2 regions of the Paenibacillus sp. FSL F4-0122 genome follow, and region 2 is predicted to be linked to the other one. Evidence: riboswitches for the same ligand, from Rfam matches in the RefSeq annotation. Region 2 holds a riboswitch; the other holds the start of a gene.
The links. A riboswitch is a leader RNA that binds a small molecule or an ion and turns the genes downstream of it on or off. The one in region 2 is predicted to bind cyclic di-GMP.
Positions count from the first base shown of each region.

Region 1 (6,499 bases), 610 kb from region 2:
CGTCCAAGTTGTAGAATCGAATCCGGGATTTCTTGCAGATTATTATCTCTTAAATCAAGCTCAACAAGGCTGCTTAATTGACCTATTTCCTCAGGAAGCTGATTAAGTTTATTTTTTCTAAGGTTCAGTCTTCTTAACTTGCTTAAATTACCGATAGATGAAGGCAGCTTAGTGATTCGATTATCACTTAAATCAAGTATCCGAAGTTCTTCTATAGCACCTAAATGTTCTGGTAACATGACCAGTTGATTACCATAGAGATGGATCTCTCTTAGCCCTTTTATTTGTGTGATCGAATCAGGTAAACATTCTAGCTGATTATAATAAAGCCGCATTTCAATCAGACTGCTCATTTCGCCTATACGGGCAGGCAATTGCTTGAGATGATTATCTGTTACGTTCAGATACTTAAGTTTCTGGAGAATACAGAGCTGCTCCGGCAGCTGTTCGAACTGATTATTGCTTAGGTATAGAAAAGAATCCAACCCCTGCAATCCGCCAATGCTCTCCGGCAACACCTTCAGCCGATTATGGCCTAAATCCAGCATTCTTAGGTGAACTAAGCGACCGATGTTCTCGGATAACTGTTCGATTTCATTGCCCGCATAATTAAGTACCTCTAATTCGTCATGAAGGAAGAGCTGATCGGGAATCTCTTTAATATGATTGTTGTACATGCTCAGTTCTAGTAGCGGATTGCTCTCAAACACGACATCTGGCGTTTCAATAAGTCCTTTTCCGTCAAAATTATATTTCATGAATGGATCTCCTTTGTAATTTGTATTGGCATCAAGCCTATGTGACAACGTTACGATAGAATATAACAGGATGATGATTTATTATCAGTATGTTGGCATACAAAACTATGGAATCTGTTAGAAAGGAATAATGAGATGGAAGCTTCTTTTTGGACTGGCACTCGCTTTTTTCAAGGTTTACCCTCGGAGAAGATCGAGGCGGTCTCAGGATTATTCACTTATAAGGCATATTCTAAGGGGACCATGGTGTTTGCAGAATCAGATCCGGGGGATTATGCCTACATTATCTATTCGGGGATTATAAGGGTGTACGCTACCACGAAAGGGAAAGAGCATACCGTAGATCTTTTTGGAAAAGGCGATTTCTTTGGCGATCTGGAAGTGATCCATCCCTCCAATATAAGAGTGCTGTCTGCGGTGGCTATGAATGATACTGTATTATTTGAGATTAAACATGAGCTTTTTAAGCAGATGCTTGCCGATTACCCGTTGATTAAGGAGCAATTGATGCTGCTGCAAATGGACCGTTTATTTTTATCGAATCGGTTATTACATGAAATGAAATTTCATGATGCGAGAGCGCGTGCGATATTTACGCTGAGAAGACTATACCAAAGATTTGGAGTAGAGGAGCAAGGCAAACAGAGGATTGATCTTCGATTGACCCATCAGCAGTTCGCGGATATGATCGGAACGTTAAGGGAGACGGCTACCCTTGTGCTTAAAGATCTGCAAGAGCAAAAGATTATTGAGATTCAACATCAGCAGATCACCGTGTTAGACGCGACATATTTACTGGAGTATACGGATTTCGATTGAGAAGAGCCGTTCCGGGATCTTTTTCAGAGAATCGATTATTAAAGGGGTTATGAATATGGCTTGTAATCATTGTGTAGTAAGAGAGCTGAATTTTCAAATCAAGCCTCATGGTGAGCTTAATCTTAGGGTTTTACCTAAGGTTATTCATCACTTGAGTAGAAGTAATACGATACATAAGGTAGAAGAAAATGTGATTACGATTAAGGAAGCTGAAGCGCGAGATCTTCTAGATTTCTGTAACGATCATATGGAGTCCGGGAAAATTGAATTTCGTATAGATGACCAAGCATGGAGACCTCTATCCGAGATGTCTACTGTAATGGATATGAAGTGGATTGATGAGGTTATCACTAAGGGTCTTGTTACTTGTTACTTCCAACCGATTGTGAACGTAAGGGAAGAGATTTTTGCATACGAGCTTTTATCGAGATTTAAAAAAGAAGATGGATCCCTTATCTATCCTAATGAGATCTTTGCGGCAGCACGGAATCGTGGGCGTTTATATGCTTTAGACCGGTTATGTAGAATGACTGCCGTAAAATATGCTGCGCCCTTAAATAAAAAAACGTTTATTAATTTTATCCCTACATCAATTTACGCTCCAGAGTTCTGCTTAAGATCAACGGTTGAATTGGCTAATCAATTAGGTGTCGATCCCTCTCTTTTTGTCTTTGAAGTTGTTGAAACGGAGAAAGTGGATGATCTCGCTCATTTGAAAGCTATTTTGACATATTACAAGGACCGGGGATTTGAATACGCTTTAGATGATGTTGGGGAAGGCTTCAGCACAATCGAGATGTTATTGGAGCTTAAACCTCATTACATGAAGTTAGATATGAAATATGTTCAAGGCGTGTCCAGTGATCCGAACAAACAGAAAATAGCTAAACAATTTTTAGAAAAGGCTTTAGAAATCCAATCTGTTCCTTTAGCAGAAGGTGTGGAGTTTAGAGAGGACTTTGAATGGCTTAAGCAGAGTGGTTATCAGTTGTTTCAGGGATATTTATTTGGAAAGCCTGATCCTATTCCCAAACAGTAATCCTAATGAGTATATATCGGTCCAGAGGATGAGATGAATTTCAGGTCAGAGTCTGAGTACAGCCAACCCCCGGGGTTGTATAATTTAGGTAATTTGAAAAGGGGGACGGGATGGATATGAAATGGCATCAATTTGTAACGCGCTGGGCGGATTCTAGGGGCTTTGATGGACGAGAAATTGATTATCAATGGCCTTCTCCCTCATTTCCGGTCATCAGTATTCGTAGTAATTTAGGGCGATACTCAGGTCAAAAGTATGGTCATGGAAGTAAACCCCGTGTAAAGACAGCTGTTGGTTTAATCGCTATTGGAGATGTAGCTGTCGGATTGATTTCCATAGGTGCGATAAGCGTGGGCGTACTTTCCTTAGGAGCAATATCACTGGGAATGTGGTTAGCGATTGGAGCAATAGCACTTAGCTGGCTTGGCTTCGCAGTGGGAGCGATTGCGATTGCAGGAGTGGCTGTAGGAGCGATCGCAATCGCGGAAAAAGCGTTGGGGGCCATCGCCATAGGGGATACGGCGTTTGGTGCGATAGCGATAGGCAGGATCGCTGGGGGTGCCATAGCTATCGGACAATGGGCATATGGTGTAATCGCAGTTGGCGAACATGGTTTCGGATTAATTCCCATCACGGGCGATGTGTGGAATTGGTTCCGGCGTTTGTTCGGATCGGGGAGTTAATTAGACCTCCAGTCCTAAAGGATCCCATTCTCTTCCGGGATAGTCGATAAATAATATCTATCACATGAGAAAAACTAATTGCAATTACCTATACTCATTTCATACCAATTAATCATGCGATCAGATCTAGGCTTATGTTACTCTTTGAATGTATTCGAAACTTCATAGGCAAACCTATGGAAATGTAGGGACGCAAAGCTATAGGGACTAAGGTTATCATAACTATTGTCAGCCAGCTGCCAAAGAGTGTGTAACGCTTTTTGTTAAAATATAAGAAAGTATAAGTTATACACCTATACTTAATATCTTATATTTCTCGCTTAAACGCTTACCGTCCTTATAAGGACGCCGAAGGCGTTTATGCTTGTTAAGGTTTAATAAAAATTAAGTCTTAATTTTTAGGCGACTTTATACGCAATCAAGCTACTCTTTTGGGGTAGTTTTTTTTGTGCCCATTTTTGGGCACTGGAGAGATTCATATGACATCTGGGGGTAAGAAGAGATGAAGAAAATGATTGCGATCGCTACATCGGCGGCCATGTTGGCCAGTTTTTCGAGTGAGGCAGGTTATGCTTTAGCAAGTGAGGCAAGCAAGGTAAATGTAACAAAAACAGTCGCGCAAAGTAAGGTCAACTTATTAAGCAACGCTTCGGTTATTCCGTTTGAGCTGTACGGCAAGGATGTTCTAAATGCCTATAATGAGGTTTTTAGAATGAATCCAGCAAATATTAAAACCATCACAAATAACGGTGGCAACTACTCAGGCTCACCTATAGCTAAGGCTATGGATGGGGATATGAGCACGCATTGGGAGACTGGCAAACCGAATAGTTCAACGTTTACGAATGAGGTTGTGTTTGTTTTCAATGAGTCCACTGAATTAAATAGAATGGTCTACGCCGCTAGGCAATCTGGTGCTAAAGGTAAAGGTTTTGCTCAAGAATTTGATATCTATGGCTCCACTACAGATGCAGGCGATTTCACACTCGTGTCTTCTGGAGAATATAAAGGCTCAACCGGTGATGTAGTGGAGATTCAGTTCGCACCTACGGCTTTTAAGAGATTTAAATTTGTCTTCAAAAAAGCCAACCAAGATTGGGCGAGTGCGGCTGAGTTTTCTTTTTATAAAGAGGATAGTGTCTCTGCTAAAATGAAAAATTTATTTACAGATGATACCTTGAGCCAAGTTAGTGCTGCCTTTAATACGACAGAGAAATTAACAGCTTTAGAGAATGAAGTGCAGGCACATCCACTGTATACGCAGTTTAAAGAAGAGATAGAGAATGCAAAGATCCTTTTGGAGAACCATCAGGTAGATGCAACGGCAGCCAAGGTTTCGAAGCTAAAAGGGTATGGTACAGCCTATGAAAATGCCTATAGCCAAGCTTATAGAATGCCAAATGCAAACGTATCAAAAGTAACGGTGAACGGTGGAAGCTACCCAGGTACGAAGCCTGAATATATGCTGGATGACCAGCCCACTACGCATTGGGAAACGAACAAAAACAATGATGCAAGCTTCACGAATGAAGTCGTGTTTGAACTAGCGCAAGCGGAAGTGCTGGACAGAGTGGCTTTTTTGGCTAGAGATAACCGCAAAGGATTCCCAGAGGCTTTTGAAATCTATGCATCAGAGACGAGTAAAGGAGAGACCTTCCAACTTGTATCTAGCGGAACCGCGATTAGTACCAATGATTTTCTGGAATTTAAATTCGAACCGACGAAGTTTAAAAGATTAAAATTTAAGTTCACAAAAGCTAATATTAACAGACCTTTTGCGGCTGAATTTAGATTTTATACAGAAGATAAAGTAAGCGAAGCTGTAAATGGTATTTTCACAGATGGAACGATGAGTGCGGTTGTGTCTGCTTATAATAACGTTGCAAAAATCAATGAATTGGAGGAAGCGACAAAAGTACATCCGCTCTATCCAATCCTTAAAGATTCATTGGAACTAGCTAAGAAGCTGGTTAATGGCGAGGTTCAAATCGAAGGTACCATCATAGAGGCGGAGCAGCGTGGAGATATGAAAAAACATGCTCAGCAAAACCTGAGAATAGGCTTCGGCACGAACAACCAGCCTACAGGACTTGCGGCAATGCCTGGCGAGACCATCAATGTTTATGTGGATGCTGCTTCGGGTGATAAGTTGCCTTCTTTGATCTTTTCTCAACAAGAGGGAGCTTGGAATAGTTGGGCTAGGGGCGTACAATTGCGTGCGGGCAAGAACACTATAACTGTACCTGAAATTGCAACGACTAGTGCTTATGCTCATGATGTAACTAAGGGCGGAACCGTTTATATCGTAAATCCCTATACAGCTGAGGAGCAAGGGAAGGCGCCACTGATCCGCTTCGAAGGTTTAGAAAAGATTCCTTTTATGACCAAGACCACGGATCCAGAACAATTCAGAACCTTCTTAACCACATACAAACAAAGATTAGACGAAGATAAAGCGGCTCATCCAAATGTTCAAGATCGCAAACTTATCGATGTGGTAGAAATGGCCAGCGATCATGTTATTTTTACAGGAACTGCGACTGAAGCGTACAACAAATTTATTACGCAAGGAAATAACCCGCTGGATACCGTAACTGGGTATGACACCTGGATGAAAAGCATTTTTACCTTCTATGGCTTGGATGGCAGTAGTGAGATTCATGATGCCAAGCTAATTCGTGAGAATATTCGATTGATGCAGCCTTATGGTGCGATGTATGCAGCGGGAGATCATACAGGGATCCAACTTGGAACAGTAGGAACCATGTTAGGTGATTTTAACAAAGCTTATCCGGGCTGGGGACTGAATCACGAAATTGGGCATCGCTTGGCTATGGGTGAACGGGAATATGGCGAAGTAACTAATAATATGGTGTCTATGTTTATGTCTGTCGCGGCGAATTCGATAGATAATCGTATACCGTATGAATCAGATATCTATAAATATGTCCTCGAAGAAAATAAAGTGGTTATGAATCAGCAGGGCTTATTTGCACAACTCGGAGCCTATTGGCAGCTGGAGCTGGCACATCCGGGATACTGGACAGAGCTGACCAAGCTATATCGGGAGCGGAAGGTCACCCTTCCCAACGGTGACAATTCCAAGCAGCAGTATTTGGTGGAGTTCTCCTCCGAAGTACTGGGATTAGATTTAAGCAGCTATTTTGCCAGACATGGCTTCACTGTGAATCCTGAGACAA
Region 1 is NZ_JBBODI010000001.1:2,496,150-2,502,648, forward strand. Features, by position in the region: gene MHH49_RS10685 (leucine-rich repeat domain-containing protein) at 1-758, opposite strand, end outside; gene MHH49_RS10690 (Crp/Fnr family transcriptional regulator) at 894-1,577, shown strand; gene MHH49_RS10695 (EAL domain-containing protein) at 1,633-2,616, shown strand; gene MHH49_RS10700 (hypothetical protein) at 2,733-3,299, shown strand; cyclic di-GMP riboswitch class I at 3,457-3,543, shown strand; gene MHH49_RS10705 (NPCBM/NEW2 domain-containing protein) at 3,802-6,499, shown strand, end outside.
Region 1: another riboswitch for cyclic di-GMP. It lies ahead of MHH49_RS10705 (NPCBM/NEW2 domain-containing protein); the one in region 2 lies ahead of MHH49_RS08020 (anti-repressor SinI family protein).

Region 2 (6,499 bases):
TGTATTGGCTTGGCTAATGACACATCCAGCTGCCATTCAGCCTGTTATTGGAACTGTGAATCCGAAGCGTATTACTGCCTGTGCCGATGCGGACAAGCTGGAGCTTAGCCGTAAGGAATGGTACGACCTGTATGTTAGTTCACGTGGTTCAAAACTTCCGTAACATATACATTTATATTCTCAACTTCATTACTCCACTTATACCCGGCTCGCGTTTTTACTGCGAGCCGGGTATTTTTATGCGAATCACCCTAATAGATCGTTCTTTATTGCGAATATATTTAGTAATCGAGCGATAAATAGAGTTATTCAGAGATAAATTATCATTTTTGTTCTTTATAGAGTACAAATGCGCGTTATTGGCAGTTTTCTTTTTGTTTTATTCCATGTATGATTCATTACAGAAGTTGTTCTTAATAAAGAACGATAATAACGAACCAAAGAAACAGACATTGAGGGGAGGTATTCCTCTGAGACCCAGATCAGCAAGGAGAAGACCTAGAAGAAACAGGAAAATTGGTTTACGTATACTGCAATCAGGAATGGCTGTCTCCGTCTTATTTCTATATACCTCGCAGCAAGTTGGTGGTACCTATGGAGGCTTTGGAGCTGCTGCGCAAACCACTAGCACGATTAGCTTTTGCGAAGTATTTCCGAATTCGATCAAGGCACTGCTTACAGAGTTCAAAGAGCATGTTAATCGAGCGCTCACTTTAAAAGAATCACTACAACCCTTTTCCTCATCAGCTAACTACTCGGACGTTTCGGGAATAGAAGGGATGTCGCTGGAAGAGCTTGATGTCGCTGCACAAGAGATTTCTTCGCAAATAGCGGCGCTTCAATCCCAAATAGATAGCGTTAACGAGCAACTGGCGGCTAACAGCCAAATTTGGAATCAAATCCACAATGAGCTAAGTGCAGCAGCAGCCTTACTCTTCCAGATAGGAGGATATATGACTTCTCTAGATTCAAACTGTCTAGAAATCAAGGATGAGCAATTTTTCAGAGATTTACAAAGCAGCCTGAATCAAAGCGGTGTGATCTCGGAATCCTTGAATGCTTCCTTAAATGGAGTTATTAGTTACCTAACCTCCATACACGATGTCGGTCTTCCATTCGCTTCGGTAGTTACCAGTGATGTTTATGGACAACTTGAATTACGCGAAGGAGAGTTCCCACAGCCACTGCCATTCCTGATTACCTTCACTCAACCAGATGGCGTGATCTCTAGCGACCTCACCTCCACTTATGAAGCTCTAAATACCGAATTGACTAACCTTAAAGAATCGGCAACCTCAGGTATCACTACCCTTCAAGATAAACTCCAAATGATCAGTCAGACTCGCGAGCAAAAACTAGAAGAGCTTGAAAAAGCTCGGCTAGAAGAAGAGCAAGCAAAGAAAGAAGAAGAAGCGAAGAAGGAAGAAGAACGTTTGGCTGAGGAGAAAAAGCAACAAGAAGCCGAGGATAAAGCGAAAGCTGAGGCAACCCCTCCAACGTCAGGTGAAGCTGCTCCGGAAGCCCCAAATAAAGAACAACCTGAAGCCCCAGCCACTGACCCGGTTAAGCCGGAAATTGGCGAAGAGCTCACAATTCCAAAAGATGTTCCTCAGCAAGAGGCTCCACAAGAGACGGCAAAGGCGGAAGACAGTACGACTACCCCGCCGGTAGCAACCCAAGCTCCTTCGGACCCTCAACCTGAGAAAGGTGGAGAATAAGATGCGAATTAAAAAAATTATCAATAATACCTTATCGAGCTTAATGCTTGTGATCTTTATTCTGCTGGTGGCAGCCGTAGTGTTATCCAAGGCCTCCGGTGGTGAACCTGCTTTCTTCGGATATGAGATCAAAACCGTACTCTCAGGATCGATGGAACCAGGAATTCAGACAGGCTCAATTGTCGCATTAAAACCCGGAGGGGATATGAATCGTTTCAAACCAGGCGATGTCATCACCTTTAGGAATGAAGATAATCTGCTCATTACTCACCGAATTGTAGAAGCGACCGTCAATAACGCTACTGGTGAAGCTGTTTATCGCACTAAAGGCGATAACAACGACGCGCCCGACATGAACCCTACCAGTTCTGTGAATGTTGTAGCTCAGTATACCGGGGTCACTGTACCCTATGTCGGTTACGCTATGAATTTCGCGGTTTCCAAAGCTGGAAGTGTAGTCCTCATGATCGTGCCTGGCTTGATGCTTCTGCTCTATGCTCTGTATACCTCTTGGAAGGCTGTAGCTGCATTAGAAAAGAAAAATGCTGCCCTACTGCCAGCCTCACCGCCCCCAACAGAAACACAGCCCTAAGTTGATTGTCCACTTCCGCTTACGAACCGGAAGATACAATATATAAATTTTATAAAAAATTCAAACACAAATTTGAGGAGGAATTTTATTATGGGTATCAAGAAAACATTGGGTCTTGGCGTAGCATCTGCAGCACTGGGTTTATCATTAATCGGCGGAGGAACCTTCGCATACTTTAGCGACACTGCGCAAAGCACAGCTACATTCGCAGCGGGCACGCTCGATCTGAACTCCGACCCTTCTGTCATCGTTAATATTCCTAACCTGAAACCAGGTGATACGGTAACTAAATCCTTCAAATTGAAAAACGATGGTTCGCTCGATATCGGATCTATTATTCTGAATACATCGACTCAAATCACGGATGCTAAAGGAGATAACTACCTGGATTTAGCCGAGTTCATTAAAGTTAAATTCCTTAGAAATAATGATAAAGGAGTACCTATCGTCTCTCCTGAAAATGTAGTTTATGAGACTACACTTGCTGCTTTAAAAAGTCAGCATCCGGATCTCGTAAAAAATACAGGTTGGGATCAACTCTTTACCGAAGCATCCGGTATTAAAGCCGGTACCAACGACAGCTTCTCCGTCCAATTCGAATTTGTGGAAAATAACCAAGATCAAAATATTTTCCAAGGCGATAGCTTAACACTGACTTGGGATTTCGTAGCTAAACAAGGTGCGAAAAAAGACTACTAAGATCAATAAAGTAATTTAATAAAATACTCGATGAGCAGCAGATCCTGAATCCGGCCACGGATAAGCAGATTGCTGCTCTTCTCTTTACAATAAACTTTGTCCGATTTATTGATATTTGCTATACTAATAACAAAAATTACGGAGGGGCGTCAGCATAGTGCCACAGAATATGGGCCAACGTATCCAGCAGCTCCGCCTAGACAAGGGTTTCTCCCTATCTGAGCTTGCGGACAGAGCAGATGTGGCTAAGTCGTATCTTAGCAACGTGGAGAGAAACATCCAATCCAATCCATCCATCCAGTTTATCGAAAAAATCGCTGACGCGCTTCAGGTATCCATTCATGCCCTACTCTATGGAGAACCCAATGATGCAGAGGAATCACATTTAGATTCGGAATGGTTCCGATTGGTGCAGGAAGCTATGGACTCAGGCATTAGCAAACGCGAATTCAAAGAATTTCTGGACTATCAGAAATGGAAGCTCGATCAAAAGGATTAATACTTCCTACTAATCTGGTACGATCCTCTCTTCTACTAAATCATATCGAAAAAGGGCACAGCGAAGAACCGCTGTGCCCTTTTTCGATATGTAACCCCTCTAATGTATTACTGCACGATCTGCACAGTTTTCTCATGAAAGAACTGGCGGATTTCATCTGCCTTAATGCCAGCCTTCTTAGCTGCTAATAATAAATGTACCCACTCTTGATCCAGATCAATAAACTGCTGTTCTCTGTTGCTACCCTGGTTGGACTTTTCCAAAAAATCTCCCCCTAAGATTTTACGTCCCCAGGCAATCCGGCTGTCATAGTATCTCTACCTTAGACCCGCGACTTTGTGCCCCTGCCTTTCGGCAAGTTTACCTTTTACTGGACCCTTTTCACGAAAGGATCTACTTAAAAAACTATAAAATTACTATCTGCAATAACATTATACAAAAAGAAAGCGGAAAAGTGTGTCGATTCCTGGTTACTTTCTATTTTAAAAACGAAAAATAAAAGATTTTTTTTCAAAGATCTTGTCCGATTATCACGATACTCGTCCGTTACATAAAATAAATTGTACTAGCAAAATAAATATTTACTGACCTAATAGTTAAAAATAAGGATAATAGAATCATTTTAATAGGCCTTTAGAATGGGTAATGAGAAGAAACACCCTTCTTTTCATTAGAACAAGCTAACCCATACCATTTTGCGAACGTATTGGACGAAAGAATGAATTGATTACAGTGGCCGAAAGTAGCACAATAAGATGAGAAATGAAACCGCAATCATCACAGCTCCAGTAAGCGTTGACACAAAATGTCACGTATGGAGTTCATCCGTTAAGGAGGATGTATTCATGGCAGCCAAAGAGCCCTATAACGAATCCATTTGGAGTAAGTATTACGGACCCAATTTAGGCTACATTCAAGAAAGATATGAACAGTTTGTGAAAGATCCCTCCACCGTAGAAAATAATTATCGCGAGCTTTTTACAAATTCGGGACCTCCTCCCCTAACTCCGGATAGCGAACCGGCTCCTCAGCCGCGCATCTCGGGAGACACCGAATGGCTTAGAAAAGCAGTAAGAGCTTCCAAGCTAATCGCCAATATTCGTATATATGGCCATATGGCCGCTGAAATTGATCCGCTGGTACGCGATCAGAATCCCATGGCAAAATATCTTGAGCTTGAAACCTATGGGCTGACCCGCGAAGACCTGATCGCACTGCCTGCCACGCTTATATGGGAAAATGCGCCGAATGATGTGCATACCGGATGGGATGCCGTGCAACGTATGCGTCAGGCATACACCAAGACCATCGCCTATGAATTCGGGCATGTGCATGAAGAAAAAGAACTGCAATGGCTAAATAGACAGGCAGAATCCACCAGCTCACCAGCACCCCTAAATAATACAGAACGCAAAGAGCTCCTGAACCGCCTGATTCAGGTAGAGCAATTTGAAACCTTCCTCCACAAGACTTTTGTAGGTCAGAAGCGTTTCAGTCTTGAAGGCAATGATGCTCTTGTGCCGATGTTAGATGAAATCGTACGTGCTGCTGCACATGACGGTGCGGAGCATATTTTGATGGGCATGGCGCATCGCGGCCGCCTCAACGTTCTTGCACATATTTTGGGCAAACCTTATGATATCATATTTTCAGAGTTTCATCATTCTCCGAACAAGGAGCTTTTCCCTTCCGAAGGCTCCACAGGCATTAACTATGGTTGGACAGGTGATGTGAAATACCATCTCGGTGCAGACCGTGCTGTCCGTGAAGGAGAAACCGTACGCACAAGAATAACACTAGCGAATAACCCAAGTCACTTGGAATTCGTCAATCCTGTTGTGGAAGGTTTCACTCGTGCCGCACAAGAAGATCGGAGCACTGCAGGACTGCCGAAGATTGATACCAGTAAAGCTATGGCGGTGCTGATGCATGGCGATGCTGCTTTTCCAGGTGAAGGCATTGTTGCAGAAACGCTTAATATCGGCAAACTTCAAGGTTATCAAAATGGTGGGACGATCCATATCATTGTTAATAACCGAATTGGTTTTACGACTGAAAGTGAAGATTCCCGTTCTACGCATTATGCGAGTGACATCGCCAAAGGGTATGAAATCCCAATAGTCCATGTCAACGCTGATGACCCAGAGGCCTGCGTAGCAGCTGTACGTTTAGCTAGCGCATACCGCCATCAATTCAAAAAAGATTTCGTAATTGATCTCATCGGCTACCGCCGTCATGGTCACAACGAAATGGATGATCCTGAAACCACACAACCTATTGTCTACGGTAAGGTTCGCAATCATCCAACCGTCTACAAGGTTTATGCAGAGAGACTGAAAAACGAAAAGGTTCTTACCGCCGAAGACGTACAAAAGATGAATGCTGAAGCAGAAAGCGTATTGCAGCGTGCGTACGATAATATGAAGGAAGGCAATCATAAGAAAAAAGAACCCAAAGCCTTCATTCCTCTACAAACAGACCGCGCAGCGGCAAACACTACAGCGGTATCTATCTCCAGCCTGCAGGAGATCAATCGTGAACTGTTGACGGTTCCTGCTGGATTCCAGGTTTATCCGAAGCTGGAGCGCATTTTACAACGTCGTAAAGATGCACTGAATGAGGGTGAAAAGGTCGACTGGGCACTGGCTGAAACATTAGCCTTCGCTACCATTCTGAAAAATGGAACGCCCATCCGACTGAGCGGTCAAGATGCCCAGCGCGGAACCTTCGCACATCGCCATCTGGTGCTGCACGACAGTAAAACAGGAGATTTATTCTCTCCGCTGCATCAGCTAAGCGATTCCCGTGCCTCCTTTGGCGTATACAACAGTCCATTGTCAGAGGCATCAGTATTAGGCTTTGAATATGGTTATAATGTGTTTGCACCGGAAACCTTCGTAATCTGGGAAGCACAGTATGGTGATTTCGCCAATGCGGGTCAGGTTATTTTTGACCAGTTCATTGCCGCTGGACGCGCCAAATGGACACAGC
Region 2 is NZ_JBBODI010000001.1:1,885,839-1,892,337, forward strand. Features, by position in the region: gene MHH49_RS07995 (aldo/keto reductase) at 1-163, shown strand, start outside; gene MHH49_RS08000 (hypothetical protein) at 543-1,718, shown strand; gene sipW (signal peptidase I SipW) at 1,720-2,310, shown strand; gene MHH49_RS08010 (TasA family protein) at 2,401-3,009, shown strand; gene MHH49_RS08015 (helix-turn-helix domain-containing protein) at 3,179-3,508, shown strand; gene MHH49_RS08020 (anti-repressor SinI family protein) at 3,616-3,771, opposite strand; cyclic di-GMP riboswitch class I at 3,799-3,883, opposite strand; gene MHH49_RS08025 (2-oxoglutarate dehydrogenase E1 component) at 4,354-6,499, shown strand, end outside.